3 regions of the uncultured Azonexus sp. genome follow, and region 2 is predicted to be linked to each of the others. Evidence: predicted binding sites of a transcription regulator. Region 2 holds the regulator's gene; each other region holds the start of a gene.

Region 1 (9,686 bases), on a different contig from region 2:
TTGCAGTTGATCGAAACTTCCTCGCTGCCGACGACCTGACGGCGGATCTGCGTCACCGGAATGCGCTGGGCGCGCAGGATGGCCTGCACGGCATTGACCCGCTGCTCGGCAATCGCCAGGTTGTAGGACGGACTGCCGAGATGATCGGTATGCCCGACCAGGGTCACCTGGAGGTTCGGGTTTTCCTTGAGGCGGGCGGCATGCCGGAGCAGGCGCTGCCGGTTGGCTTCATCGACGATGACCCCGGACGGCGGGAAAAACACGCTGTTGTCGGTGTTGATTGCAGCGATGATCTCGGCCTCGCTCGGCTCGCGCTGCCTCTTCTCGCTGCTCTGGGCAGCCTTGGTGGGCTCGGCCGTGGCGGCCGATGGTGCATCGAATACCGCCTGGCTGGCGCAACCGGCCAGCAGCAAGAGGCTCAGGGAAACTGCAAGATGCCGCATTTCAGGTTTTCTCCGTTTGTTTCAGCATGTCGGCAAGCGGCACGCTGGCATAGTTTTCATCCTTGCCCGGCAGATGCCGCAGCAGTTCATCCAGATTGATCTGCAATGTTTTGAGGACAACCGGCGGAATGGCCGACAGGGCCTCTGGCAGGATGCCTTCGGCCGGCCCCGGCAAGGCGGCCAGGGCTTCGCGCCCGCGTTTGGCGAGAACGAGCCCGACCCGGCGCTGATCGCGCTGCTGTTTGCGCTTTTCCAGACATTCGCTGCCAACCAGCTTGTCCACCAGCAGGCTGCAGGTCGATTGGTGGATGCCCAGGCGCGCCGCCAGTTCGCCGATACCGATTTCAGGCGTGCGCTGCACTTCCTGCAGCACCCACATCTGCGAGCCGGACATGCCGCAGCGATCCTCGACCAGGCGGAAGTGCTGACGCATGGAGCCGTAGATCAGGCGGAATTGCTGCAGGACATCAAGCACCGTCTGCCCCGGCGGGGATTCATGCTTTTTCAATATTCTGTTTCCCAACGAAATAGTGTTGCGCGATTTACAAGGCTCAATTATATTGCCCGGCAATGGAGTTGTAACTTAGGTCATAACCCCATTCCTTTTCGACGAGGATATTTCAGGGGGGGGAAATCCCCCCATTTTTTCCTTTCTCGTCGCACCAGACCAGGCAACCCATGCTGCGGCAGCCTGGCGAATCAGACAGGGCATATATAAATCGTCGGCACCCGCTGGTGACTGGCGTTCCCCAGGGTTTCAGCCGATACCGTCGCGGTGATGCCCCATCGACAGCAACTAGGGAGGACATATGACCAGAATCGGACTCATTGGTTATGGGAAAGCCGGCCAGGCAGTGGCCAGCGTCTTGCGCGAGGATCCGCGTTTTGAACTGTGCTGGATCGCCCGGCGATCTGGCACCCCGGCCGAGGATATCGATGTCCCGGTCACCCGACTGGACAAGGACAGCTTTCCCGGCTGGCTCGATACGCACCCGGTCGACGGCATCATCGACTTTTCCGATGCCGCATCCATCCACCTCTACGGCGAAGCGGTCCGCCAACGCGGCATCATGGTGGTGACCGCCATTTCCGGCTACCCGGAGGAAACGATGGATTACATCCGCAGCCTGGGCCGCGACATCCGCGTGATGTCGTCGCCCAACATCACGCTGGGGATCAATTTCCTGCTGCTGGCGGCCAAAATCCTGCGCCGCATCGCGCCGTTTGCCGACGTCGAGATCGTCGAGCAGCATTTCCGCGACAAGCCGGAAATTTCCGGCACGGCACGGCGCATCGCCGAGGTGCTGGATGTCGAGACCGACCATATCACTTCCCTGCGCCTGGGCGGCATCGTCGGCCGGCACGAGGTCATTTTCGGTTTCCCCTACCAGACGGTGCGGCTGATCCACGATTCGATCCGGCGCGAGGCCTTCGGCACCGGCGCGGCGTTTGCCATCGAACAACTGGCGCAGTGCGACAAAGGTTTCTACACGCTGGACAACCTGCTGCTGCGCCTGATCCGCGACGAACTGCAGAACGAGGAAACGCTCAACGCGGCCCTGGCAGCTTCCCGGGATTCATCAAGCCGCGCGGATCGAGTGCTGTCCTGATCGTCCGCATCAGGTCGATTTCGGTCGCCGACTTGTAGCGCAGGATTTCCTCGCGCTTCAACTGACCGATGCCGTGTTCGGCGGAGATCGAGCCGTTTAGTGCATGGACCGTATCGTGGACGATGCGATTGACCTCGGCCTGGCAGGCGAGGAACAGCGCGTTGTCCTGGGCATCCGGCTTGGACAGGTTGTAATGCAGGTTGCCGTCGCCGACATGGCCGAAGGCGACCACGCGGATGCCGGGAAACGCCGCGGCCAGCGCGGCATCGGCGCGGGCCAGGAATTCGGGAATGCGTGACACCGGCACGGCGATGTCGTGCTTGATGCTGACGCCTTCGATCTTCTGCGCTTCGGAAATGTTCTCGCGCAGCGCCCACAGCTTTTTCGCCTGGGCCGCGCTGGCGGCGAGCACGCCGTCGCTGACGGAGCCATCGGCCAGACGCTCGCCCAGCCAGCGTTCGACCGCCGCCGGCTCGGCATCGGCAAACTCGGCCAGCAGATACCACGGGCTGGACGCCGTCGGCCGACTGACCCCGGGAATGTGCTGCTGCACCAGCGCCAGCGAGGGTTCCGAGACCAGCTCAAAAGCCGTCAGCTGCGCATCGAACGTGCTTTTGGCCTGATTCAGGAGTTCGACCGCCGCTGCCGGCGAGGCGATGTTCAGCCAGCAGGTGGTCAGCGTTTTCGGCAGCGGGTAGAGCTTGAGCACGGCGGCGGTGATGATTCCCAGCGTGCCTTCGGCGCCGATGAACAGGTGCTTGAGGTCGTAGCCGGTGTTGTCCTTGCGCAGTCCGCGCAGGCCGTCCCAGACCTCGCCGCCGGGCAGCACGACCTGCAGGCCGAGCGTCAGTTCGCGCGTGTTGCCGTAGCGCAGCACCTGGACGCCGCCGGCGTTGGTCGACAGGTTGCCGCCGATCTGGCAAGTCCCTTCGGACGCCAGCGCCAGCGGAAACAGCCGGTCGGCCGCCTGCGCGGCTTCCTGGATGGCCGCCAGCGGACAACCCGCCTCGACGGTAATCGTGTTGTTCTGCGCATCGAGCGCCAGGATGCGGTTCATGCGCCCGAGGCTGACGACCACTGCCCTGCCCGTCGCATCCGGCGTTGCCGCGCCGCACAGGCTGGTATTGCCGCCCTGCGGCACAATCGGCACACCGGCTTCGACGCAGGCGCGGACAACGGCAGCGACTTCCTGGACAGAGCCGGGGCGGACGACACATTGCGCCGCCCCACGATAACGGCCGCGCCAGTCGGTCAGGAAAGGCGCGGTGTCGGCCGCATCGACGAGGACGTTGGTCGCCCCGACGATGTCGGCCAGTTGCCCGACCAAGTCAGACAACTTCGGCGTAGAGGTCATGGTGGTCGGCGTCGATGACGCGGACCTTGAGGAAGTCGCCCGGCTGGGCGTCGAAATGGCCGTCGAGGTACACCACGCCATCGATTTCCGGTGCGTCGGCCTTGGAGCGGGCGATGGTGCCTTCTTCATCGACTTCGTCGACCAGCACCTCGATCACCGTATCGATCTTGGCCGCCAGCTTGTCGGCGGAGATGTCTTCCTGGACGCGCATCAGCCAGCTACGGCGGTCCTCGCGCACGCTTTCCGGCGGCAGGCCGGGAATCTCGTTGGCGGTGGCGCCCTCGACCGGCGAGTAGGCAAAGCAGCCGACACGGTCGAGCTTGGCGTCTTCGAGGAACTGGATCAGTTGATCGAAATCCTCGTCGGTTTCACCGGGGAAACCGGTGATGAAGGTCGAGCGGATGACGATTTCCGGACAGATTTCGCGCCACTTGGCGATGCGTTCCAGCGTGTTCTCGGCCGAGGCCGGACGCTTCATCGCCTTGAGGATCTTCGGGCTGGCGTGCTGGAAGGGCACGTCGAGGTAAGGCAGGATCTTGCCTTCGGCCATCAGCGGGATGACGTCGTCGACCGACGGATACGGGTAGACGTAGTGCAGGCGGACCCAGATGCCGAAGGACGACAACGCGTCGCACAACTCCTTCAGGCGGCTCTTCACCGGCTTGCCGCCCCAGAAGCTGGTGCGGTACTTGAGGTCGACGCCGTAGGCGCTGGTGTCCTGCGAGATGACGAGGATTTCCTTGACCCCGGCGCGGGCCAGGTTCTCGGCTTCGGCGAGTACGTCGCCGACCGGGCGCGAGACCAGCGGGCCGCGCAGCGAGGGAATGATGCAGAAGGTACAGCTGTGGTTGCAGCCTTCGGAAATCTTCAGGTAGGCGTAGTGCTCCGGCGTCAGGCGGATGCCCTGCGGCGGCACCAGGTCGGAATACGGGTCGTGCGGCTTGGGCAGGTGCTGGTGCACGTGGCCCATGACTTCTTCCATCGCGTGCGGGCCGGTGACGGCGAGCACCGACGGGTGCGTGCTCTGCACGATGTCGCCCTTGGCGCCGAGGCAACCGGTGACGATCACCTTGCCGTTCTCGTTCAGGGCCTCGCCGATGGCGTCGAGCGATTCCTCGACGGCGGCGTCGATGAAGCCGCAGGTGTTGACGATGACCAGGTCGGAATCGTCGTAGCTGGGCGAAATCTCGTAGCCTTCGGCGCGCAGGCGGGTGAGGATGAGTTCGGCGTCGGAGCCGGCTTTCGGGCAGCCCAGGCTGACAAAGCCGACGGTGGGCACTTTCGGTGATGAGGTCATGCGGTTTTCCAGGATTTCCGGCGCGGCCGGCGAGTAAAGCGCGTATTTTACGCGGGGAAGCGCACAGACTGCCGAATTCGCGAAAAGTGCCCGGCCGGCTTTGTGCAATCCGCCACAAACCGCCTAAAATCCGCTCCATGCCCCTGACCCCAGCCCCGGCCATCGCCGCCATCGTCCCGCCGCCCGGCACCCGCATCGACCCGCTGCTGCGCGCGTTCATCGCCGACCTGCAGGCACGAGGCCTGCGCGTGCGCGGCCTGGTCCAGGAAGCCTGCCCGGAATCCTGGGGCTGCAAGTTCAGCCTGAGCGACATCGAAACCGGCCAGCGCTACCCGATCTCGCAGAACCTCGGCAGCCAGTCCACCGCCTGCTCCCTCGACGCCGCCGGCATCGCCGACGCGACCCAGGTGATGCGCCGGATCGCCGCCGAAGGCGCCGACCTCGCCGTCTTCAACCGTTTTTCCGGACTGGAGGCGGACGGCGAAGGCTTCGCCGACGAAATGCTGCAGGTGATGAGCCAGGGCATCCCGGTCATCACCGTCGTCCAGGCCGCCAACCTGCCCGCCTGGCGCCACTTCACCGGCGGCATGGCGTGCGAACTCGGCGCCACAATCGACGAACTGGAGCGCTGGGTCAGCAGCATCGGCGCCCGCTAGACCGTTACCGCCCTTCAGCCCGGCACGCCAAGAATGACGTGGCTGGCCTTGATCAGCGCGGTTGCCGGCTCGCCGAGCTTGAGCCCGAGTTCGAGCACGGCCTCGTTGGTGACCACCGAATGGACCACGCTGCCACCGGCCAGGGTGATGGCGACTTCGGTATTCACCGCCCCCTTGGTCAGCGCGCTGACCTTGCCGGACAACTGGTTACGCGCCGAGAAATGCACGTCGGGCTGGCCGGACAACAGCATCACCCACGGCGCCTTGACGTAGGCGACGGCCTCCCCGCCCACGGCCAGACCCAGCGACTTGACGCTGGTCTCTGTCACGATTGCGACAATCCTGTCGCCTCCCGGCAGGGTGAGTTCGATTTCCGCATTGACGACGCCGTCGGTGAGGGCAGTGATCTTTCCCTTGAAAACATTGCGTGCGCTGACATTCATGGCGTTCTCCTGACGGCTGGCTCGGGCTGGCCCGTTTTTCGCTATATACGAAACAAACAGCGATCGATTGGCGGCTTGCCGACAATCTAATCCTGAATGCGTCATAGCATCAACCATAGCACCAGCAGAATTTTCCGGTAAACTCGATTTCGTTATATATGCAAGGAAATAACCGAATGAATCAAGCCGCCCCCCGCCTGCGCAGCAAGCTCGAATTCGACGGCCCGTTCGGCAATTTCCTGGGCGACACGCGCATCCGACTGCTCGAAGCCATCGACGAACACGGCTCGATCTCGCAGGCAGCAAAAGCCGTGCCGTTGTCGTACAAGGCGGCCTGGGATGCGGTCGATGCGATGAACAACCTGGCCGACCAGCCGCTGGTGCTGCGCTCAACCGGCGGCAAGCACGGCGGCGGCACGCTGCTGACCGACTACGGACGCAAGGTGATCGCCCTCTACCGCGCCCTGGAGGCCGAGTACCAGGCGGCACTCGACCGGCTGACGGCGAGCATGAACGACGGCCAGGCCACCGATTTCCAGCAGTTCAGCCAGTTGCTCAAACGCATGTCGATGAAGACCAGTGCCCGCAACCAGTTTGCCGGGCGCATCGTCGGCCTGCGCGAAGGCCATGTCGATTACGAGGTGCGCATCAAGCTCGACGACGAGAACGAACTGGTCGCGGTGATCACCGGTGAATCGGCGGAGAACCTGGGCCTGAGCATCGGCATGGAGATCAACGCGCTGGTCAAATCCTCGTCGGTATTGCTGCTCAACGACCCGGCGGTGAAAACCACGGCGCGTAACCACCTGTGGGGCGAAATCACCCGTATCCACGAAGGGCCGGTGAATTCCGAAGTCACGCTGGCCATGAAGACGGGCAAATCGGTGTGCGCCGTCGTCACCCACGACAGCGTCGACAAGCTCGGCCTCGCCGTCGGGGGACAGGCCTGCGCCGTGTTCAAGGCTTCGTCCGTCATCCTTTGCAAGTACGCCTGAAACCCAACCCAGGAGATCCCCCATGAAGCGTCTGTCGGTCCTCTTCACCGCCCTCCTCGCCGCCACCGGTCTTCACGCTGCCGAAGTCCAGGTGGCCGTCGCCGCCAACTTCACCGAGCCGGCGAAGCAGATTGCCGCGGAATTTGCCCGGGACACCGGCCACCTTGCCAAACTCTCCTTCGGCTCGACCGGCAAGTTCTACACCCAGATCACCAACGGCGCACCGTTCGAGATGCTGCTCGCCGCCGACGACTCGACGCCCGCCAGGCTTGAGCGGGAAGGCCATGCCGTCGCCGGCAGCCGCTTCACCTACGCCGTCGGGACGCTGGTCCTGTGGTCATCGAAAGCCAATTTCGTCGATGCCGGAGGCGAAGTCCTGAAATCCGGCCGATTCAACAAGCTGTCGATTGCCAACCCCAAAACCGCGCCCTACGGGGCCGCCGCGGTCGAAACGCTGAAGAAGCTGAACCTGCTCGAAGCGGTACAGGCAAAATTCGTCCAGGGCGAGAACATCTCCCAGACACTGCAATTCGTCTCCACCGGCAATGCCGACCTGGGCTTTGTCGCCCTGTCACAGGTCTTCCAGGATGGCAGGATCACCGGCGGCTCCGCCTGGATCGTACCGGCCGAAATGCATGACCCCATCCTCCAGGATGCCGTGATCCTCAAGCGCGGCGAGAACAACCCTGCCGCCAGCGCGCTACAGGCCTATCTCAAGGGCGACAAGGCACGCGCCATCATCCGGCGCTTCGGCTACGCAATCCGCTAGACTTCTTCCCGCCATGCTCACCGATACCGACCTCCAGGCCATCTGGCTGACCGTCCGCCTCGCCGGGATCACCACCCTGATCCTCTTCATCATCGGCACGCCGGTCGCCTGGTGGCTGGCGCGCACCCGTTCGTGGTGGAAAGGACCGTGCGGCGCCGTCGTCGCCCTGCCGCTGGTATTACCGCCGTCGGTGCTCGGTTTCTACCTGCTGCTGGCCATGGGACCGAACGGGCCGGTCGGCCAGCTGACCCAGTCGCTCGGCCTGGGAACACTACCATTCACCTTCTGGGGCCTGGTCGTTGCGTCGGTCTTCTACTCCCTGCCGTTCATGGTGCAGCCCTTGCAAAACGCCTTCGAAGCGATTGGCGAACGACCGCTGGAGGTTGCCGCAACGCTGGGCGCCTCGCCGCTCGACACTTTCTTCTCGGTCGTGCTGCCGCTGGCCCGGCCGGGCTTCGTCACTGCCGGCATCCTGAGTTTTGCGCATACCGTCGGTGAATTCGGCGTCGTTCTGATGATCGGCGGCAACATCCCCGGCGTCACCCGCGTCGCTTCGGTACAGATCTACGATCACGTCGAGGCCATGGAGTATGCCGACGCCCACCGCTTGTCGGCGGTGATGCTGGCCTTCTCGTTTGCCGTGCTGCTGGCCATGTACCTGCGCCGCGACAAGCCACGGCGGGAGGCCTGAGATGGACGGCATCGAAGTTCGCTGCAAGCTGGCCTGGCCGGGATTCACCCTGGATGTCGACCTGACGCTGCCGGGCAGCGGCGTCACCGCGCTGTTCGGCCATTCCGGCTCGGGCAAGACGACCTTGCTGCGCTGTCTGGCCGGGCTGGAGCGGGCGCAACCGGGGCGACTGGTATTCAAGGGCCAGACCTGGCAGGACGAAAAGACCTGGCGACCGACCCACCAGCGGCCCATCGGCTACGTCTTCCAGGAAGCCAGCCTGTTCGCCCACCTGAATGTGCTCGACAACCTGCGCTTCGGCCAGAAACGCAGCGGCAGTTCGGGCCGGGTCAGCCTGGATGCGGCCATCGAACTGCTCGGCATCGGCCACCTCCTTGAGCGCAAGCCCGACGCCCTGTCCGGTGGCGAGCGCCAGCGCGTCGGCATCGCCCGGGCACTGGCCGTCGGCCCGGAGCTCCTGCTGATGGACGAACCATTGGCGGCGCTCGACCTCAAGCGCAAGCAGGAAATCCTGCCCTACCTCGAACGCTTGCACGACGAACTCGACATTCCGGTCATCTACGTCAGTCACGCGCCCGAGGAAGTCGCCCGCCTGGCCGACCACATCGTCGCCCTCGACGGCGGCCGGGTGATCGCCCATGGCCCGCTGGCCGAAACGCTGGCGCGCATCGACCTCCCCATCCGCCTTGGCGAGGACGCCGGCGTCGTGCTTGAGGCCTGCGTTGGCGCCATCGATGAGACATGGCACCTGGCCCGCGTCGATTTCCCCGGCGGCAGCCTGTGGACCCGCGACAACGGCCTGCCGGCCGGCCGCCGCGTGCGCGTGCGCGTGCTCGCCCGCGACGTCAGTCTGGCGATTGGCGATACCGGCCCGAGCAGCATCCAGAACTGCCTCGACGGCCGGGTCGAAAGCCTGGCCGCCGACGACCACCCCGGCCTGCTGCTGGTCCGGGTTGCCGTTGGCGACAGCCTGCTGGTCGCCCGACTGACCCGGCGTTCAGCCGATCAACTCGGCATCGTTCCCGGCCTGCCGGTGCGCGTCCAGGTCAAATCCGTCGCCCTGATGGAATGAGGCGGCGCTAGTCCGCCGGGTTTTCCCGGCTGGCGCGCGCCGCCATGATTTCCGGCAGCTTGAATTCGATCCAGTCGGCCAGCGCCTCGACCTTCTGCGCCAGTTCCTCGCCCAGCGGCGTCAGGCTGTACTCGACGTGCGGCGGCACCACCGGATGCGCGATGCGGTCGACGAAGCCGTCGGCTTCCAGCCATTGCAGGGTTTGCGCCAGCATCTTCTCGCTGATGCCGCCGACCTTGCGGCGCAGATCGCTGAAACGCTGCGTGCCGTCGCGCAAGGCCACCAGCAGCAGGACACCCCAACGGCTGGTGACGTGCTTGAGCACTTCGCGCGACGGGCATTGTTCGGCGAAAACG
Region 2 (9,686 bases):
CTAAATGAGGCGGGAGATGAGCCAGAGCAGCAGTGACAGGATGATGATGCTGACAAAGGGGAAATGGTAAACACGACCGCGCCAGCGGAAGGCGACATCGCCCGGCAGTTGGCCGAAGCGGATGAAGCGCGCGAGGTGTGGCGTGACCAGTCCGAGCAGGAAGATCGCCACGACCAGCGTCAGTATCCACTTCAACATGTATTCACCCAGCGTGCGAAAGCCCGCATTTAACCACGGCGACAGCCTGAAACCCCATGATAGCAACCCAAGACATCGGCGGACTGGAAGTATTTTCCTGCCTGCCCAACGGCAACACCGACAAACCGGCGCTTCTCTTCATTCATGGCGCCTTTGCCGGCGGCTGGATGTGGACCGAAACCTTCATGCCGCATTTCGCGGCCGCCGGCCATCCCTGCTACGCCCTGTCGCTCCGGGGCCATGGCGGCAGCCAGGGGCATGAACAGATCAACTGGTTGTCGATTGGCGATTACGTCGATGACGTCCGCACCGTGATCGAAGCGCTGGCCATCGACCCGGTGCTACTCGGTCACTCGATGGGTGGCTTCGTCGTGCAGAAATACCTCGAACGCCATCCGGCGCCGGCCGTGGCCCTGCTCTGCTCGGTACCGCCGCAAGGCCTGATCGCCGCCCAGTTTCACCTGATGCTGCAGAAACCGGAACTGTTCCTGGAAATCAACCGCATCCTCGCCGGCAACTACACCGATACCGACACCTTGCGCGATGCGCTGTTCGCTGGCGAAGCCGACCCGGCCATGCTTGCCGTCTGGCTGGGCAAGATGCAGAACGAGTCGCAGCGGGCCATCTGGGACATGTCGATGTTCAACCTGCCCAACCTCTACCGCATGCACCGGCCGCCGATGCTGATCGTCGGTGCCGACCAGGATGCGCTGGTACCGGCTTTCCTGGTCCAGACCACGGCACATACTTACGGCGAACCTTGCCACATCCTGCGCCACATGGGCCATGCCATCACCCATGAAAAGGAATGGCCGCGCGCGGCGGCCATCGTTCAGACCTGGCTGGACGGTCTCAGGCCCTGATATCGACGCTGTTGCCGAGATTGGCCGGATTGCTTGCCGCCTGCGGCAAGGTCTGCAACAGCTGCAGGGCGTTGGCGGCTTCGATATCGATGGCCTTCTTGAGCACCAGCATGCTCGCCTGCATGGCGGTCTGCTGCTGGGTCAGTGCACCACTGGCACCAACGATTGCGGATACATCCATCGGAAAACTCCCGGTCAACGGCTGATGGGTTCAGTGTAGTCGTTATTTCTACAAACGGCGACTCTGATCGCCGCGGGAAAAACCGATCAAGGTTTCGTCGATCTCCCGGCCGATGGCGATGACCTTGAACAATTCGCCCATCTCGTGCGGCATGATCAGTTTTGCCGCGGCTGCCGACGCCCGGAAATACTCTGCCGTAGCAGCCGGGATTCTGGCCAGATGGTCGAGCAGTCCGCAATTCAACAGAAACTGCCCCTGGTTGGTGTAGCCCAGCAAATCCAGACCGGCGCCGTGGGCGGCGGCGATGATCGCCGTGAAATCGACGTGCACGGTCAGATCCTGCAAACCCGGCAGGTAAAAGGGATCCGGGTGGGCATGGTGGCGGTAATGGCACATCAGGGTGCCCTGGCGGCGTTGCGGATGGTAGAACTCGTGACGCGGAAAGCCGTAATCGATCAGCAGCAGCACGCCCTGCTGCAGTATCTTCCCCCATTCAGCGGACCAGGCCCGCGCCGCCAGCGAAATCTCGGACAGATACGCGCCGCCGGTACCGGTTTCATCGGCAATTTCGCGGGCCGCGGCCAGCAGCGCGCCCGTGGCCGGTCGCTCGTTCCACGTGAAACGGCCGTCGGCATCGAGGGCCACACCGCGTTCGCGGATGACATCCTCGTCCCAGACCACCAGATGGGCGGGCAGGGCGTCGAGCAGTTCATTGGCCACCACCACGCCGGAGAATGTTTCCGGCAGCCGGTCCAGCCAGACCACCCGCGACAGCAGATGCGGCGCGGCAGCGGCGATCGTCTCGCGCTGGCGTTCGCGCAGGTCGGGCGACAGATCGAGGATGGCATAGCTGTCGGGCAGACTGCCAAGCTGCTCGAGCGCCAGCAGCAGATCGGCGGCAAGTCGCCCGGAACCCGCACCGACCTCGATCACGGCCCGGGCAGAAAGCGCCATGACCTGGGCGATCTGGGCAGCGAGGGCCTGACCGAACAGCGGCGTCATTTCGGGCGCGGTAACGAAGTCGCCGGCGGCACCGAATTTTCGTGCCCCGGCCGCGTAATACCCCAGCCCCGGCGCGTAAAGCGCCATTTCCATGTAGCGGGCGAAAGACAGAAAGCCGCCTTCGGCGACCACGGTACTGGCAATCGCGTCATGCACCAGCCGGCTGTGGGCGAGGGCGTCGGGAGAGGGCGTGGGCAGTTGGCTCATCGGCGGGCAAAGGCTCCATTCTAATTCGCCGGGCCGGTTTGCCGGGGGAAGCGTGTAAACTTGCGGGTCGCTGCAATTCAGCCAGGCCCATCGCGAAGACTTCCCGACCATGAACACCCCCGTATCCGCCAATCTGCAAAAACTCCGCAAATTCCTCGAAGGCCGCACCGGCAAGGCCATCATGGACTACAACATGATCGAGGACGGCGACACCATCCTGGTCTGCTGTTCCGGCGGCAAGGATTCCTACACCCTGCTGGCCATGCTGATGGCGCTGCAGCAACGGGCACCGGTCAAGTTCCGCCTGATCGCCATGAACCTCGACCAGAAGCAGCCAGGTTTCCCGGAAGATGTGCTGCCGCGCTATTTCGAATCGCTGGGCATCGAATACCGCATCGTCGAAGCCGACACCTACTCGATCGTCAAGGACAAGATTCCCGAGGGCAAGACCACCTGCTCGCTGTGCTCGCGCCTGCGCCGCGGGATCATCTACCGTACCGCCAAGGAACTCGGCGCCAACAAGATCGCCCTCGGCCACCACCGCGACGACATGGTGCATACGCTGTTCCTGAACATGCTGTTCGGCGGCAAGATGAAGGCCATGCCGCCCAAGCTGGTCACCGACGACAAGGCACACGTGGTCATCCGGCCGCTGGCCTACTGCTCGGAAGCCGATATCGCCAAGTTCGCCCGCGGCATGGAATTCCCGATCATTCCCTGCAATCTGTGCGGTTCGCAGGAGAACCTGCAGCGGCAGAAGATCAAGGAGATGATGCACGACTGGGACAAGCGCTACCCCGGGCGTACCGAGGCCGTGTTTACCGCGATCCAGAACGTCGTGCCGTCCCACCTGGGCGACAACAATCTGTTCGATTTCCGCAATCTAACGCTGGACACGCCGGTAGAGCAGGGTGATATCGCGTTCGACAGCGAGGAAATGCCGATCAGCGGCAGCATCCCGATCAGCCCGGCGGTATGACGCCCCGCTGTCAACCGGCGGACTTCGTCATATAATCAGCCGTCCAACGATCCGATCTTGCCCATGAACGCGCAGCACCCGATTCCTGTCATCATGGTTGCCGACATTTCCGGCAGTGCTTCGCTTCATCAGCGTTTGAACGCGCAGGAGGCGGATCGGGCCATCGACCGTTGCATCAAGCGCATGAGCCGCTCGGTCGAAGGCTACCAGGGCAAGCTTCTGCAAACGGCCGGCGACGAGTTGCTGGCCGTTTTCCCGAGTGCCGAATCGGCCTGCCAGTCGGCCATCGACATGCACCAGCGGGTTGCCGACCTGCCGCCAATTTCCGGCCACAAGCTCGGTATCCGCATCGCCCTGCACGACAGCGACGGCACCGACGCACCGTCGGCCAGCAAGCTGACCAGCATCATGCGCATGGCGGCACTGGCGACCACCGACCAGATCCTGTGCAGCGGACCGGTTGTCCAGACCCTGCCGGCCAGCGCCGTCGTCCAGGCCAACCCGCGCCCGGACATCGACAATCTGTTCGAGCAGGATGCCATCGTCCCGGTATTCCAGATTCACTGGCCCTCGCAGAATGGCGCGCCGGCACCGCAACACTCGATGTTCGGCCCACTCAGCCACAAGCTCGCCGAGCGCCTGTGTCTGCGCTACCGGGGCAAGGCTTACCTGATCGACGACAATACGCCGGTCCTCAGCCTGGGACGCGATCCTTCCTGCGCCATGCTGATCCAGAACCGCAAGGTATCGCGCATGCACGCGCGCATCGAGCGCCGGCGCGATGGCTATTACCTGATCGACACCAGCACCAACGGCAGTTTCCTGAGCATGCAGGGCCGCCAGGAAATCGCCCTGCGCAAGCATGAAATCCTGCTCGAGGGCAGCGGTGTCGTGTGTTTCGGCAGCTCGCTCAACGATCCGGCGGCTGACCGGGTCGAATTCGAACACCTCTGATCAGTCGCCGCCGGCGCGGCTCAGACGTCCTCGTCGTTCATCATGCGGCTCTGCCGCTCGACGAAATCCTGCATGCTGTCGATGCCGCGATATTGCAGGATGGTGTTGCGCACCGCAGCTTCCATCAATACCGCCAGGTTGCGCCCGGCAGCCACCGGAATCACCACCTTGCGGATCGGCACGCCGAGCACATCCTGGCTTTGCGCGTCGAGCGGCAGACGCGGCGCGTCTTCCATGGACACCGTCCGCTGCAGGTGCACGATCAGCTTCAGCTTCATCTTGCGGCGCGAGGCGGTCTCGCCGAAGATGGTGCGGATGTTGAGCAGGCCGAGGCCGCGGACTTCGAGGAAGTCGCGCAGCATGCCGGGGCAGCGGCCTTCGATGGTGGTCGGCGCGATCCGGGCCATCTCGACCACATCGTCGGCAACCAGGCCATGGCCGCGCGAGATCAGCTCCAGCGCCAGTTCGGATTTGCCGACCCCGGAATCGCCGGTAATCAGCACGCCCATGCCGAGCACGTCCATGAACACGCCGTGCAGGCTGATGGTATCGGCCAGGCGGGCCGACAGGTAAATGCGCAGGTGATCGATGACCGCCGAACAGTGCTTGGGCGACAGGATCAGCGGCACGTCGGCGGCCTTGCAGGCATCGACGATGAATTCGGGGGGCTTCAGGCCGTCGGCAACGATCATCGCCGGCGTGCGGGCCGACAGCAGGTCGATGAACATCTGGCCGAAGCGCCGCTCACCGATGCGCATGGCCCAGTCGTATTCGGCCTGCCCCATGACCTGCAGGCGTTCCGGGTGAATGATGTTGATGTGGCCGACGACGTCGGCACCGTAATTGCTGGCGGCCTTGAGCTCAATGCGCCGGTCGTTGCGCTGACCGGCCAGCCAGTTGAACAACAGCTTCTCGCGGTTGTCCTGGTACAACTGCTCCAGGCTGATGTGCCGCACGGCGCCGGTCAGGACTTCTTGAACAGTGCCAGCACCGCTTCGGCGTCCGGGGCGGCCTGCAAGGCTTCGCGGAAGGCGCGGTCGGAAAAGCGCTGAGCCAGTTCGGACAGGATCTGCAGATGCTCTTCGGTCGCCTGTTCCGGTACCAGCAACACGAACAGCAGGGTAACCGGACGGCCGTCCGGCGAATCGAAGGGAATCGGCGTCGCCAGACGGATCAGCGCGCCGGCAGCCTGCTGGAGGCCCTTGATCCGGCCGTGGGGAATGGCCACGCCCTGGCCAAGGCCCGTGGAGCCGAGCTTTTCGCGTGCGAACAGGCTGTCGAAAATCAACGAACGCGACATGTCGAGCCGGCTTTCGAACAGCATGCCGGCCTGTTCAAAAACGCGTTTCTTGCTGCTCGCATCCAGGTCGAGCAGGACCTGATCGGCAGTCAGAATGTTGTCTAGAGGGTTCATGGGAACTTTGCAGCAAAGAAACCGCACCCCTCGGGGTGCGGTCGGTCAGGCTTAGTCGTCGATGTGCATGGACGGCTTTTCGCCACGATGGTGGTCCTGCATCTTCTGCTTGTACTTCTGGACCTGGCGGTCGAGCTTGTCGAACATGGCGTCGATGGCGGCGTAGAGATCGTCCCCGGCTTCTTCGACATGCATGTCCTTGCCCGGAACGTGAACGGTGACTTCGGCCTTCTGCTTCAGCTTTTCAACGGAAAGCACGACGCTGGCGCCGGTAACCTTGTCGAAATGACGGAGTACGGGATCGAGCTTGTTCTCGACGTATTCGCGCAGTGCCGGGGTGACTTCGATATGGTGACCGCTGATTTGCAGATTCATTTTTTCTCCTCTCTCTACAGGGTCTTGCGTAAATTGACCGGCGGGATGTTGAGCGATTCACGGTATTTGGCAACCGTGCGTCGGGCAACGACAATTCCCTGCTGGCCTAGTATTTCGGATAATTGACTATCCGACAAGGGCTTCTTGCCATCTTCCGCCGAAATCAATTGCTTGATCAGGGCACGAATGGCCGTGGCAGAACAGGCACCACCGGTGTCGGTGGACACATGGCTGCCGAAGAAGTATTTCAGTTCGAAGATGCCGCGCGGCGTGGCCATGTATTTCTGGCTGGTGACGCGGGAAATCGTCGATTCGTGCAGGCCGAGCAGGTCGGCAATCTCGCGCAGCACCAGTGGCCGCATCGCCACTTCGCCATGTTCGAAAAACTGGCGCTGGCGGTCCACGATGGCCTGGGTGACGCGGTGGATGGTATCGAAACGCTGCTGGATGTTCTTGATCAGCCAGCGGGCTTCCTGCAACTGGCCGCTCAGGTTGCCGTTACCACGGCGCTGGCGGGCGAGGATGTCGGCGTACAGGCGGTTGACGCGCAGGCGCGGGTAGGCGTCCGGGTTGATGTAGGCCGTCCATTTACCCTTGAGCTTCTTCACGATCACGTCGGGCGTGATGTAGCGCGCTTCGTCCTGCGCGTAACCGGCGGCCGGCCGCGGATTGAGGCTGGTGATCAGCTCGTGCGCGCCACGCAGGATCTCGTCGTCGCAACCGGTCAGGCGACGGATCTTGACGAAATCGCGGGCAGCCAGCAATTCCAGGTGCTTGTCGGCAATGGTCAGGGCCAGCGTGCGCTCGGCGCAATCCTCTTCGGCCTGCAACTGCAACAGCAGGCATTCGCGCAGGTCGCGCGCACCGATCCCGGTCGGATCGAAATTCTGGATATGGCGCAGGGCGATTTCGAGTTCCTCGAGTTCGACTTCGTACTCGGGCGGCAGGGTTTCCAGCAGCTCTTCCAGCGGCGTGGCGAGATAGCCGTCGTCGCTGAGCGCTTCGATCAGGAAGCGGACCAGGCTGCGATCGCGATCGCTCAACTGGGTCATGCCCAACTGCCAGCCCAGGTGCTCGCGCAGGCTGACGCTGGAAGCGTGGGCATCCTGCGGATCGTTGTCGTCTTCCTCGTCGCGGCCGGCGCCGGTGAAGGTGCCGGCATCGCTGGACCAGCGATCGTCGTCGACATCGCCAGGCGTCATCGGCGGCTCGCCCTGGGCATCCTCGCGCGATTCGCTCGCCGGCGCAGGTTCGCTGACCGGTTTGTCGGGCGAATCGAACTGCTGGGCACCGGCGAAGGACTCGCCCGGCCCGTCATCGTCGCGCTCGAGCATCGGGTTTTCCAGCAGGTAGCGTTCGATTTCCTGCTGCATCTCGACGGTCGACAACTGCAGCAGCTTGATCGACTGCTGTAATTGCGGCGTCAGGGCCAGATGCTGCGAAAGCTTGAGCTGAAGTGCCGGTTTCATTGATGCAATCTTGGTTTGGCGAGGTCAGAGGCGGAAATGCTCGCCGAGATAAACCTTGCGTACACTCTCATTGTCGACAATTTCCTCCGGACGTCCAGAGGAAAGTACATGACCGGCGTTGATGATCACCGCGTGATCGCAGATGCCGAGCGTCTCGCGCACGTTGTGATCGGTGATCAGGACACCGATGCCGCGTTCCTTGAGGAAGCGGATGATCTTCTGGATTTCCAGCACGGCAATCGGATCGACCCCGGCAAACGGCTCGTCGAGCAGGATGAAGCGCGGATTGGTGGCCAGCGCGCGGGCAATTTCGACACGCCGCCGTTCGCCGCCGGACAGTGCCGCTGCATTCACGTGGCGGACATGGGTGATGTGCAGTTCGTTGAGCAGGCTTTCCAGTCGCTGGCTGCACTCGTCGGGTGAAAGCTTCTGCAGTTCGAGCACGGCGAGGATGTTTTCCTCGACGTTGAGCTTGCGGAACACCGAGGCCTCCTGCGGCAGGTAGGACAGACCGGTACGGGCACGCGAATGCATCGGCTGGTGGGTGAGGCGCTCGTCGTCGATATAGACTTCGCCGCCATCGGCAGCCACCAGGCCGACGATCATGTAGAAACAGGTGGTCTTGCCGGCACCGTTCGGCCCGAGCAGACCGACCACTTCGCCGGAGCGCACCGAGAAGGAGACGTCTTCGACGACGGTGCGCGCCTTGTAACGCTTTTTCAGGTTGTGCGCGGACAGGGTGGCGGTTGGCTGGCTCATTCTTCACTGGCTCCGCGCAGGGTCTGGCGGATCGCTTCTGCAGAAAAGCCGCGATATTGCAGGAAACGCATCTGTTTGGCACGTTCTTCTGCAGATTGGGGGGGCTGCCCGAACTTTTTCGCCCAGATCGCCCGGCAGCGCTCGCCCTCGTCGCCGGCCTCGGGCAGGGCGGCTTCGATGTCGCCATCGCTGACGCCCTTTTGCCGCAATTCCTGGCGCAGGCGGCCGTTGCCGTAGCGATTGGCGCGCGCCGAAACGCGCTGGCTGGCATAACGGGTATCCGACAGCAGGTGCTCGGCCTGCAAGGCATCGAGCACCGCCGTCAGGGCTTCTTCACTGTCGGCATGCGCCGCGAGTTTGGCATGCAGTTCGGCCCGGCTGTGATCCCGCCGGGTCAGGCACTGCAAGGCACGCACCCGCAGATCAGCCATTGGCGGCCTTGCTCGGTTTGATCACGGTGGTGCTCGCCGCCTCGCGGATGCCGGCTTCGATTTCCTGGGCAATTTCCGGGTGCGACTTGAGGAACTCGCGGGCGTTGTCCTTGCCCTGGCCGATCTTCTCGCCCTTGTACGAATACCAGGCACCGGATTTGTCGACCAGCTTGTGAGCGACGCCCATTTCGACGATCTCGCCCTCGCGGGAAATCCCCTCGCCGTAGAGGATGTCGAAGATGGCCTCGCGGAACGGCGGCGACACCTTGTTCTTGACCACCTTGACGCGGGTTTCGCTGCCGACCACCTCGTCGCCCTTCTTGATCCCGCCGATGCGGCGGATGTCGAGACGGACCGAAGCGTAGAACTTGAGCGCGTTGCCGCCGGTGGTGGTTTCCGGCGAGCCGAACATGACACCGATCTTCATCCGGATCTGGTTGATGAAGATGACCAGCGTGTTGGTCTTCTTGATGTTGGCGGTCAGCTTGCGCAGCGCCTGCGACATCAGGCGGGCGTGCAGGCCGACCATCTGGTCGCCCATCTCGCCCTCGATTTCGGCACGCGGGGTGAGGGCGGCCACGGAGTCGACGACGATGATGTCGACCGAGCCGGAACGGACCAGCATGTCGGCGATTTCCAGCGCCTGTTCGCCGGTATCGGGCTGCGAGATCAGCAGCTCGCCGACATTGACGCCGAGTTTCTGGGCATATTGCGGATCGAGCGCATGTTCGGCATCGATGAAGGCAGCGGTACCGCCAAGCTTCTGCATCTCGGCGACGACCTGCAGACAGAGCGTGGTCTTGCCCGACGATTCCGGACCGTAGATCTCGACCACCCGGCCGCGCGGCAGGCCG
Region 3 (9,686 bases), on a different contig from region 2:
GCGTATTCCAGGTCAGCCGCTGCAGCTCAAGAAAACCGACGTCGAACCAGGCATTGAACCGCGACTCCAGTTCGCGGTCGAGGACCGCCAGCTCGCGGTCGTTTTCCAGATAACGCAAGAGGTCGGCGCGCAGATCGACGAGGAACTTGACGCCCTGCGGAATGGCGTTGAACTGGGTCATGATGCGGATGCGCGAGGAGCGCATGGCCGTGCGCAAGGCGGCTTCGGCCCGCCACTGGCCGTCGGTGCCGACCGCCGCCTGGTAGGCCGCATGCGCCGCCGCCACCTTGGCCGGGTCCGGCCCGAATTCGAGCGCGATCAGCTTCAGGAACTGCTGCCGGCCGGCGTCGTCCAGCCCCAGATAGGTTTCCGCCAGCCGCGCCGCCCGCGCCCGCGCCGACACCTCGCCGCCCTGCCCGGCCGCGCATTCGCGCAACTGCGCCCGCAGGCGTTCGATGCCACGCGCATTCAGCGGCGCCGGCCGGGTATCCGGGGCGATCAGGGAACGCAATTTTCCAACCAGGCTGTCGTTCGTCATCGGCTTCTCTCCTCCCCGTCATTTTGCCCGAGAAGCCAGACTGAGTCAGCCTCGGCACCTGGCGGTCTTTTCATGCAATCTGTCCGCGCTTGCAATCGCCATGCCGCCAACAAGGTTCTATCATCATCCGACAATATTCATTCAACAAGGAGACAGCAGATGTCAGCATTTCAGGATTTCTACCCGGAGAACGTCGCCCACTGCTACGGCTGCGGCCGGCTGAACGAGCACGGCCACCAGATCAAGACCTATTGGGACGGCGACGAAACCGTCACCCGCTTCACGCCACGCCCCGAACACACGGCCATTCCCGGCTTCGTCTACGGCGGCCTGCTGGCTTCGCTGATCGACTGCCACGGCACCGGCTCGGCCGCCGCCGCGATGTATCGCGCGGAGAACCGGCCGATGGACAGCGAACCGCCCTTCCGTTTCGTCACTGCCTCGCTGCACGTCGATTACCTGAAGCCGACCCCGCTCGGCCCGGAACTGGAAATCCGCGGCCGGATCAAGGAAATCCGCGGGCGCAAGGTCATCGTCGAAGCCACGGTCTATGCCGAAGGCGTCGCCACCGCCCGCGGTGAAATCGTCGCCGCCCAGATGCCGCCCAGTTTCGCTGCCTGAACCTCGGCAACACATCGTTACAGATACCCCCTGTAAAAAGACGGGGGGTATCGGCACAATGCAGCCATCCCAACCTCGTAGAAAAAAGCCATGACCCCGGAAAACGCCGTCCTGACCATCAGCCTGTTCGCCGCCTTCGCCGATGGCAGCAATGACGACCGCGAACGCGAGCACATCCGTCGCTTCGCCGAATCGATGGGCGCCGATGCGCCGGAACTGCCGAAGCTCTACCAGGACGTGCTGTTCAAGCGGGTCACGCTGGACGCTGCCGTGCAAGCACTGAGCGAACTCGGCCAGCGCCAGTTCGCCTACGAAATGGCCGTCTGCGTCTGCGATGCCGACGGTGTGCAGACGGCAGCCGAGCAGACCTTCCTGGCCAATCTGAAAACCCGTCTCGGCCTCGATGGCGACGCCGAAGTCACCGCCTTTGCCAGCCAGGCCGACACGCTCGCCGCCACCGCCGCTGCCGCCGCACCGGTTGCCGTCGCGGCCGCCGCCAGCGCGCAGCCGGCGGTCAACGAGGCCGAACTCGACAAATCCATCCTCAACTATTCCATCCTCAACGGCGCCCTCGAACTGCTGCCGCAATCCTGGGCCTCGGTGGCGATCATTCCGCTGCAGGTGAAGATGGTCTACCGCATCGGCAAGGCTTACGGCGTCGAACTCGACCAGGGCCATATCCGCGAATTCCTGGCCACCGTCGGCGTCGGCCTGACCTCCCAGTACCTCGAACAATTCGGCCGCAAACTGCTCGGCGGCCTGCTCGGCAAGATGGCCGGCAAAACCGCCGGCAAGATCGGCCGCGCCGCGACCGGCATGGCCTTCTCGTTTGCCAGCACCTATGCCCTCGGCCAGGTTGCCAAGCGCTATTACGCCGGTGGCCGCCAGATGAGCACGCAACTGCTGCAGGAAAGCTTCCAGGGCCTGCTCGGCCCGGCCAAGCAGATGCAGACCCAGTATCTGCCGCAGATCCAGCAACGCGCGCAAACCCTGGACGCCACCCAGATCATGAACCTGGTCCGCGGCGGCGGCGTCTGAGCCCGATGCGCGGGGTTTTTCCGGCGCTGCTGCTGACCCTTGCGCTGGGCGGCTGCACCACGGTCAATAGCTGGTACGACCCCGGCAAGGCTCACCACCGCCCCGACGGTTTCGTGAACAACGATCCGAGCGTGCGCGGCGGCGCGCCCTGGTATGAAGTCATCCAGCGTCGCTGGCGCGGCGACTTCCGCCCACTGGCCGAACCCGAAGGCGGTTACGCCGCCTTTGCCGAACGCTGGCTGGCAACCCCGGATCGCGCCCAGCTCAATGACCCAGCCGGCCCACCGCGCATCACCTGGCTCGGTCACGCCAGCCTGCTGCTGCAGGCGGGTGGGCGCAACATCCTGATCGACCCCAACCTGTCCGACCATGCCGGCCCGTTTTCCTGGCTGTCGGCCCGGCGCCAGGTGCCGCCGCCGCTGACCGTCAAGGAACTGCCGCGCATCGACCTGGTGCTGATCTCGCACAACCACTACGACCACCTCGACGAAGCCACGCTGACCGCCCTGCTGGCTCGTGGCGACACGCCGGAATTCATCGTCCCGCTTGGCGTCAAGGCCTGGTTCGACAAGCTCGGCATGGCCCGCGTCCGCGAACTCGACTGGTGGCAGCAAATCGATCTGAGCGACCTGCGCATACATTTCACACCCGCCCAGCACTGGAGCAAACGCACGCCGTTCGACACCAACACCACGCTGTGGGGCGGCTTCTTCCTCGACATCAACCACGACGGCCGCCGCAGCGCCTTCCTCTACACCGGCGACACCGGCTACTCGGCTGACTTCAAGGAAATCCGCCGGCGCCTCGGCCCGGTCGACCTGCTTGCCGTTCCCATCGGCGCTTACGAGCCGCGCGACTTCATGCGCCCCCAGCACAACAATCCGGACGAGGCCGTCCAGATCATGGAAGACACCGACGCGCGCCACGCCATCGGCGTCCATTGGGGCAGTTTCGCGCTGTCGCAGGAAAGCTTCGACCAGCCGCCACGCGACGTCGCCGCTGCGCTTGAAAGGCGACAATTGCCGGAAAGCCGTTTCTGGCTACCCCGCCAGGGCGAAACCCGGGCACTGCCACTGCGTTGAAATCGCAAAAAAGGCTTGGCAAGTCACGAGCCAGGCATTAGAATCCGCGCCTTCTTTCGACGCCTGCCCAGGTGGCGGAATTGGTAGACGCACTAGTTTCAGGTACTAGCGGGTAACACCGTGGGGGTTCGAGTCCCTTTCTGGGCACCAACGAAAAAACCGGAGAATCGCCTCGTTTCTCCGCGTCCGCGCAAACGGACCAATGCTCTGGTGGTGAAATTGGTAGACACGCTATCTTGAGGGGGTAGTGCCGCAAGGTGTGCGAGTTCGAGTCTCGCCCAGAGCACCAAATTCCTCGACAGGCCCGGGTTTGCCGCCTATCCTCGCAGACATTGCGCACGGATTCGAAAAGCCTCACTCATGTCCCTCGACACCTGGTTCGCCTTCTTCATTGCCTGCTGGGTCATCAGCCTGTCGCCTGGTGCCGGCGCCGTTGCCTCGATGTCCTCCGGACTCAGTTTCGGTTTTCGGCGCGGTTTCTGGAACGCCATCGGCCTGCAACTGGCGCTGATCCTGCAGATCGCCATCGTTGCTGCTGGAGTGGGCGCCATCCTTGCCCGCTCCGAACTGGCCTTTGCGCTGATCAAATGGTTCGGTGTGTTCTACCTGCTCTATCTCGGCTGGAAACAATGGACCTCACCGCCCGGCGACCTGCATGCCGAGGCGGTCGACAAGCGTCGCGGCCATCCCGGCGCGCTGGTGCTGCGCGGCTTCATCGTCAATGCCAGCAACCCTAAGGCCATTGTCTTCATTCTCGCGGTCCTGCCGCAATTCCTTGATGCAACCCGGCCGCTGCTGGCGCAATACCTGACCATGACCATCACCATGGTCGGCGTCGACCTGATCGTCATGGCCGGCTACACCGGCCTCGCCGCCCGCGTTCTGCGACTGCTGCGCGAACCCGGACAACAACGCCTGCTCAACCGGGTTTTCGGTGGATTGTTCGGCGCCGCCGCCGCGCTGCTGGCGACGCTCAGGCAGGCGGCGCACTAGCCTGACGCCACCCACACTGCTCTCCAGACGTTGAAGCGGCACTGAATTTGCTTACCAGGTTCTCCTGGTTGCTCAATCCCGCATTTTTGTCGAGAACCCGACACATGCCCGGATGTGCACCAGTTCATCCACCAACGCAAATTCTCAGGAGAAATCCCGATGTCCGTTGCCAACATCAAGGCATTTTCCGAAAAAGCCCGGGCCGACGCCGCCCTAGGCGAAGCACTCAAGGCCTGCCAGAAACTCAAGGAACTGCGCAGCCTCGCCCGCGAGCATGGTTTTGAATTCGACGAAGACTCGCTCTACCCGCCGAACGAACCGCAATTCACCCACGAACAGCTCTCCGAGCGCCTGGTCAAGAACCTGCTGCCCAGTTGAGTGAATTGAAGAGGCCGGGATCGCTCCCGGCCTTCTTCATTTCCAGCGCAACAATGCGGCAAACTAGAAAATCAAGGGCTTTTCGTGCCGCATCCTCCCAACACAAATCAGAATAGCTCACAAGATAACAAGCCAATTATTGGCACGATCATGCTAATATCTGGACATGTCGATTGCCACCGCCCTTTTCTCCGATAGCCAAGCACGAGTTTTCCGCTGGCTGTTCGGTCAGCCGGAACGCAGCTATCACCTTAGCGAACTGCGTCGCCTGACGCTGCTCGGCAGCGCCTCACTGCAACGCGAATTGAATCGGCTGGTCGATGCCGGACTGGTGCTTTCAGAACACGTCGGCAACCAGCGCCGCTTTCAGGCCAATCCCGATAGCCCGGTGTACGGCGAATTGCTGGCCCTGACTCGCAAGACACTAGGGATCGCGCCGCTGATCGCCGAAGCCCTGCAGCCCCTCGCTTCACGCTTGAGCATCGCGTTCATCTACGGCTCTGTAGCCAAGGGAAGCGATACCGCGCAAAGCGACATCGACCTGTTGCTGGTCGGCGAGCAGCTTTCGCTGAACGAAGTCCTGACCCTACTCCTGCCGCTCGAAGGACAACTCGGGCGGAAAATCAACCCCAACTGCTATACTCAATCGGAATACACGAAACGCTTGGCCGAGCCGGATTCCTTCATCAACCGCATCCTCGCCCAGCCGACCCTGCCTCTGATCGGAGAAAACCTTGCCGCAAGCGGCGCTGGATAACCTGGTTCGTATCGGCCAACTGAAGGCCGAAGCGCGCAACAACCTCGAAGTTGTTCGCCTGCTGAGCATGGCCCGGACCCGCTTCGACGACGCGCAAGTTGCCAGCATTTCCGCCGAAGGCCGCTTCACCTCCATTTACAACGCCGCCCACGCCGCCGCACTGGCCGCATTACGCTGGCACGGCTACCGCAGTGAAAACCGCTACACCGTTTTCCAGTGCCTGCCTCACACGCTAGGCTGGTCGGCCGTGCAATGGCGCATTCTCGACAGCGCGCATCAGAAGCGGAATCTCGCTGAGTACGAGGGATTTCTTGAGGTCGAGGAGTCGACCATCAGCGAGTTGTCTGAATTGGTTGCAGCGCTGATCGCAGCGGTTGATCGATTAACCAAAGACAGAGAATAAAAAAAAGGCCGGGATCGCTCCCGGCCTTTCTGGTTTTTACACCACGATTGATCGCAAGGATCAGCCCTTCTTGTGCGTCGCCAGGCGCGTCCAGGTATCGACGACGGTGTCCGGGTTCAGCGAGATCGAGCTGATGCCCTGATCCATCAGCCACTCGGCGAGGTCCGGGTGGTCCGACGGGCCCTGACCGCAGATACCGATGTACTTGCCGGCCTTGTTGGCAGCGGAGATGGCCATCGCCAGCAGCATCTTGACGGCCGGATCGCGCTCGTCGAAGAGGTTGGCGACCAGACCGGAGTCGCGGTCGAGGCCGAGGCTGAGCTGGGTCAGGTCGTTGGAGCCGATCGAGAAGCCGTCGAAGATCTTCAGGAAATCGTCGGCCAACAGGGCGTTCGACGGGATTTCGCACATCATGATCAACTTCAGTTCGTTCTCGCCCTGCTTCAGGCCGTGTTCGGCGAGCAGGTCGACCACCGCCTGGCCTTCGCCGACGGTGCGCACGAACGGGACCATCAACTGGACGTTGGTCAGGCCCATCTCTTCACGCACGCGCTTCATGGCACGGCATTCCATCTCGAAGCAGTCGCGGAACGACTGCGCGATGTAGCGCGAGGCGCCGCGGAAGCCGAGCATCGGGTTTTCTTCTTCCGGCTCGTACAGTTCGCCGCCGAGCAGCTTGCGGTATTCGTTGGACTTGAAGTCGGACAGGCGGACGATCACCGGGTTCGGCCAGAAGGCGGCGGCGATGGTGGACACGCCTTCGACCAGCTTCTCGACGAAGAAGTCCTTCGGGCTGGCGTAGCCACGGGCGCGGCGCTTGATCTCGTCGCGCTTCGAAGCCGGCAGGCGCTCGACGTCGAGGATGGCCTTGGGGTGGATGCCGATCACGTTGTTGATGATGAACTCGACTCGGGCCAGACCGACACCGGCGTTCGGCAGCTGGGCAAATTCGAAGGCCAGTTCCGGGTTGCCGACGTTCATCATGACTTTGACCGGGACGTCCGGCATGGCCGAGATGTCGCGGGTGGTGACTTCGTAGTCGAGGCGGCCGCGATAGACGTGGCCGGTATCGCCTTCCGTGCAGCTGACGGTGACGGTATCGCCTTCGTTCAGCGTTTCGGTCGCGTCGCCGCAACCGACGATGGCCGGGATGCCGAGTTCGCGGGCGATGATCGCGGCGTGGCAGGTGCGGCCACCACGGTTGGTGACAATGGCGGAAGCGCGCTTCATCACCGGTTCCCAGTTCGGGTCGGTCATGTCGGCGACGAGCACGTCACCCGGCTTGACCTGGTCCATCTCCTTCGGGTCCTTGACGATACGGACCGGACCGACGCCGATCTTCTGGCCGATGGCGCGGCCGGAGGCGAGCACCTTGGAGAAGGACTTGAGCTTGAACTTCTCCTGCTTGCCGGCGGCAGCCTGCGACTGCACGGTTTCCGGGCGGGCCTGGAGGATGTAGAGCTTGCCGTCGACGCCGTCCTTGCCCCACTCGATGTCCATCGGACGACCGTAGTGCTTTTCGATGATCTGGGCGTAGCGGGCCAGTTCCATGACTTCTTCGTCATTGATCGAGAACTGGTGGCGCAGCGATTCTTCAACTTCTTCGGTGATCGTGGACTTGCCGGCGACCTTCTCGGCGGCGAAGGTCATCTTGATCATCTTCGAGCCGAGGTTTCGACGGATCACCGCCTTCTTGCCCTGCTCCAGCATCGGCTTGTGCACGTAGAACTCGTCCGGATTGACGGCGCCCTGCACCACCGTCTCGCCCAGCCCGTAGCTGGAGGTGACGAAGACGGCATCGCGGAAACCGGATTCGGTGTCGAGCGTGAACATCACGCCGGCCGCGCCCTTGTCCGAGCGGACCATGCGCTGGATACCGGCCGACAGCGCGACGTCGGCGTGCACGAAGCCCTTGTGCACGCGGTAGGAGATGGCGCGGTCGTTGTACAGCGACGCGAAGACTTCCTTGATCGCGTGCATGATGTTTTCCAGGCCGACGATGTTCAGGAAGGTTTCCTGCTGACCGGCAAAGGAGGCATCCGGCAGGTCTTCGGCGGTGGCCGAGGAGCGCACGGCGAAGGACATGTCGGCGTTGGATTCGGCGACCAGGCGCTGGTACTGCTCGGTGATGGCGATGGTCAGGTCCATCGGGAACGGCGTGTCGAGAATCCACTGGCGGATTTCGGCGCCGGTCTTGACCAGGGCGTTGACGTCATCGACATCGAGCGTATCGAGCGTGTCGTTGATCTTCTTGTCCAGGCCGGACTGCGCCAGGAACTCGCGGTAGGCGTGCGCCGTCGTGGCGAAGCCGCCGGGAACGCGAACGCCGGTATCGGCGAGCTGCGAGATCATTTCGCCGAGCGACGAGTTCTTGCCGCCGACCTGGTCGACGTCGGTCATGCGCAGTTTTTCGAAGGGGATGACAAGGGCTTCCATCAGTGGGTCCTTTCGGTGGGAATTGAAGATTGGAAAATCAGGAGTTCAGGAAATCGGTGTTCAGGCGGCGCTCGGCGGTTTCGCGGCGGGCGACCGAGCGCAGCGTCTGCGCCAGCGTCTCGCGGACGAAGTCGATGTGCGTCTCGGCGGCGGCGCGCGCGGCCTGCGGTTTCTTGTCGACGATGGCGGTGTGGATCGCGGTGTGCTGGCTCATCAGGAGCTTGCCGGCGGCCGGCACGCTCTTCAGTTCACCGAGGTTGAGGCGGATGTTGTCGTGCATCAGGCGCAGCAGCGCCGCCGACAGGTGACCGATCAGGACATTGTGCGAGGCGTCGCCGATGGCCTGATGAAAGGCGATGTCGGCGGCCGAGCGTTTTTCGGTGTCGTCATTGTTGAACGAGGCCTGCAGCGCCGCATAAGCCTGGTCGAGACGCAGCAGATCGGCGTCGGTGGCGCGCTCGGCGGCCCATTCGGCGGCCTGGCCTTCGATCATGCGGCGGAATTCGAGCATGTCCTCGCGCAGGTTCGGGTAGGAACCCATCATCTCCTGCCAGGGGTCGAAGAAACTCTTCTCCAGTGCGGCCGTCACATAGGTGCCGCCGCCCTGGCGGCTCTGCAACATGCCTTTCGATGCCAGCTTCTGGATCGCCTCGCGCAGGCTCGGCCGCGACACGCCGAGTTCAAGCGCCAATTCGCGCTCGGCCGGCAGGCGGTCGCCCGGCTTCAACGAACCTTCGAGGATGCGCCGCTCCAGCGTCGAAGCGACGGCATCGGAAATCCGCGGAACCTGCACCTTGTTCGGCATTGGTAAGACCACCTTGATTGGTAAGACCGCCACATTCTAGCCAGCGATCTGTAAAAGTGCAAGCATGGGGATTTCCCTAGTGGCATTGACCAAGTCACGGATTTACCTTAAATTTCTGCCTCAGGAATTATTGGTCTTACCATTGAACCAATTAAACAAAACGGAGAGAGGATGACAATCGCCCAAACCCCGCCGGGCAAGCCGGCCGATGTGTATTTCTTCGCCACCTGCGTCGTCGACCAGTTCTACCCGGACGCCGGCATGGATGCGATCACCCTGCTCGAACGCGAAGGCATCCGTGTGCACTTCCCGGAAGACCAGACCTGCTGCGGCCAACCGGCCTACACCAGCGGCTTCCATGACGAGGCACGCCAGGTCGCGGCACATCAGTTGACGCTGTTCCCGGAAGACTGGCCGATTGTTGTGCCCTCCGGCTCCTGCGCCGGCATGATGAAGCACCACTACCCGACGCTGTTTGCCGCCGACCCGGTGCGCAAGGCGCAGGCCGAAAGGCTGTCGGCCCGGGTCTGGGAATTCACCCGTTTCCTCGTCGACGTCCTCGATTTCAAACCCCAGGACTGCGGCAGCGACTGCACCGTCGTCCTCCACACCTCCTGCTCGGCGCGCCGCGAGAT

Evidence for each region. The regulator sigma-54, encoded in region 2, starts transcription at its own class of promoters, with help from an activator protein. The targets are predictions, from matches to a motif close to TGGCACGCTTNCTGCTNA.
Region 1: a site for sigma-54 is predicted at 5,831-5,848, ahead of Q0799_RS00465 (TOBE domain-containing protein). Genes of this name have one in related genera too.
Region 3: a site for sigma-54 is predicted at 4,309-4,326, ahead of Q0799_RS09000 (Nif11-like leader peptide family natural product precursor). Genes of this name have one in related genera too.

Annotation. Positions count from the first base shown of each region.
Region 1 covers NZ_CALJNI010000001.1:102,825-112,510, reverse strand. The annotation lists gene Q0799_RS00500 (OmpA family protein) at 1-443, opposite strand, end outside; gene Q0799_RS00495 (MarR family winged helix-turn-helix transcriptional regulator) at 445-951, opposite strand; gene Q0799_RS00490 (dihydrodipicolinate reductase C-terminal domain-containing protein) at 1,253-2,053, shown strand; gene Q0799_RS00485 (FAD-binding oxidoreductase) at 1,992-3,389, opposite strand; gene rimO (30S ribosomal protein S12 methylthiotransferase RimO) at 3,382-4,704, opposite strand; gene Q0799_RS00475 (DUF2478 domain-containing protein) at 4,842-5,360, shown strand; gene Q0799_RS00470 (TOBE domain-containing protein) at 5,375-5,803, opposite strand; gene Q0799_RS00465 (TOBE domain-containing protein) at 5,980-6,798, shown strand; gene modA (molybdate ABC transporter substrate-binding protein) at 6,821-7,567, shown strand; gene modB (molybdate ABC transporter permease subunit) at 7,581-8,258, shown strand; gene modC (molybdenum ABC transporter ATP-binding protein) at 8,260-9,330, shown strand; gene Q0799_RS00445 (helix-turn-helix domain-containing protein) at 9,338-9,686, opposite strand, start outside.
Region 2 covers NZ_CALJNI010000004.1:73,362-83,047, reverse strand. The annotation lists gene Q0799_RS03035 (DUF2905 domain-containing protein) at 1-198, opposite strand; gene Q0799_RS03040 (multifunctional CCA addition/repair protein) at 1-36, shown strand, start outside; gene Q0799_RS03030 (alpha/beta fold hydrolase) at 255-1,061, shown strand; gene Q0799_RS03025 (YjfB family protein) at 1,051-1,242, opposite strand; gene Q0799_RS03020 (SAM-dependent methyltransferase) at 1,291-2,451, opposite strand; gene ttcA (tRNA 2-thiocytidine(32) synthetase TtcA) at 2,561-3,430, shown strand; gene Q0799_RS03010 (adenylate/guanylate cyclase domain-containing protein) at 3,494-4,384, shown strand; gene hprK (HPr(Ser) kinase/phosphatase) at 4,405-5,340, opposite strand; gene ptsN (PTS IIA-like nitrogen regulatory protein PtsN) at 5,349-5,798, opposite strand; gene raiA (ribosome-associated translation inhibitor RaiA) at 5,850-6,173, opposite strand; gene Q0799_RS02990 (RNA polymerase factor sigma-54) at 6,188-7,642, opposite strand; gene lptB (LPS export ABC transporter ATP-binding protein) at 7,667-8,401, opposite strand; gene recX (recombination regulator RecX) at 8,398-8,832, opposite strand; gene recA (recombinase RecA) at 8,825-9,686, opposite strand, start outside.
Region 3 covers NZ_CALJNI010000011.1:102,458-112,143, forward strand. The annotation lists gene Q0799_RS08965 (malonyl-CoA decarboxylase) at 1-538, opposite strand, end outside; gene Q0799_RS08970 (PaaI family thioesterase) at 698-1,159, shown strand; gene Q0799_RS08975 (DUF533 domain-containing protein) at 1,250-2,197, shown strand; gene Q0799_RS08980 (MBL fold metallo-hydrolase) at 2,203-3,279, shown strand; tRNA gene Q0799_RS08985 (tRNA-Leu) at 3,345-3,429, shown strand; tRNA gene Q0799_RS08990 (tRNA-Leu) at 3,484-3,568, shown strand; gene Q0799_RS08995 (LysE family transporter) at 3,640-4,272, shown strand; gene Q0799_RS09000 (Nif11-like leader peptide family natural product precursor) at 4,432-4,650, shown strand; gene Q0799_RS09005 (nucleotidyltransferase domain-containing protein) at 4,817-5,407, shown strand; gene Q0799_RS09010 (hypothetical protein) at 5,385-5,810, shown strand; gene ppsA (phosphoenolpyruvate synthase) at 5,871-8,246, opposite strand; gene Q0799_RS09020 (FCD domain-containing protein) at 8,284-9,051, opposite strand; gene Q0799_RS09025 ((Fe-S)-binding protein) at 9,223-9,686, shown strand, end outside.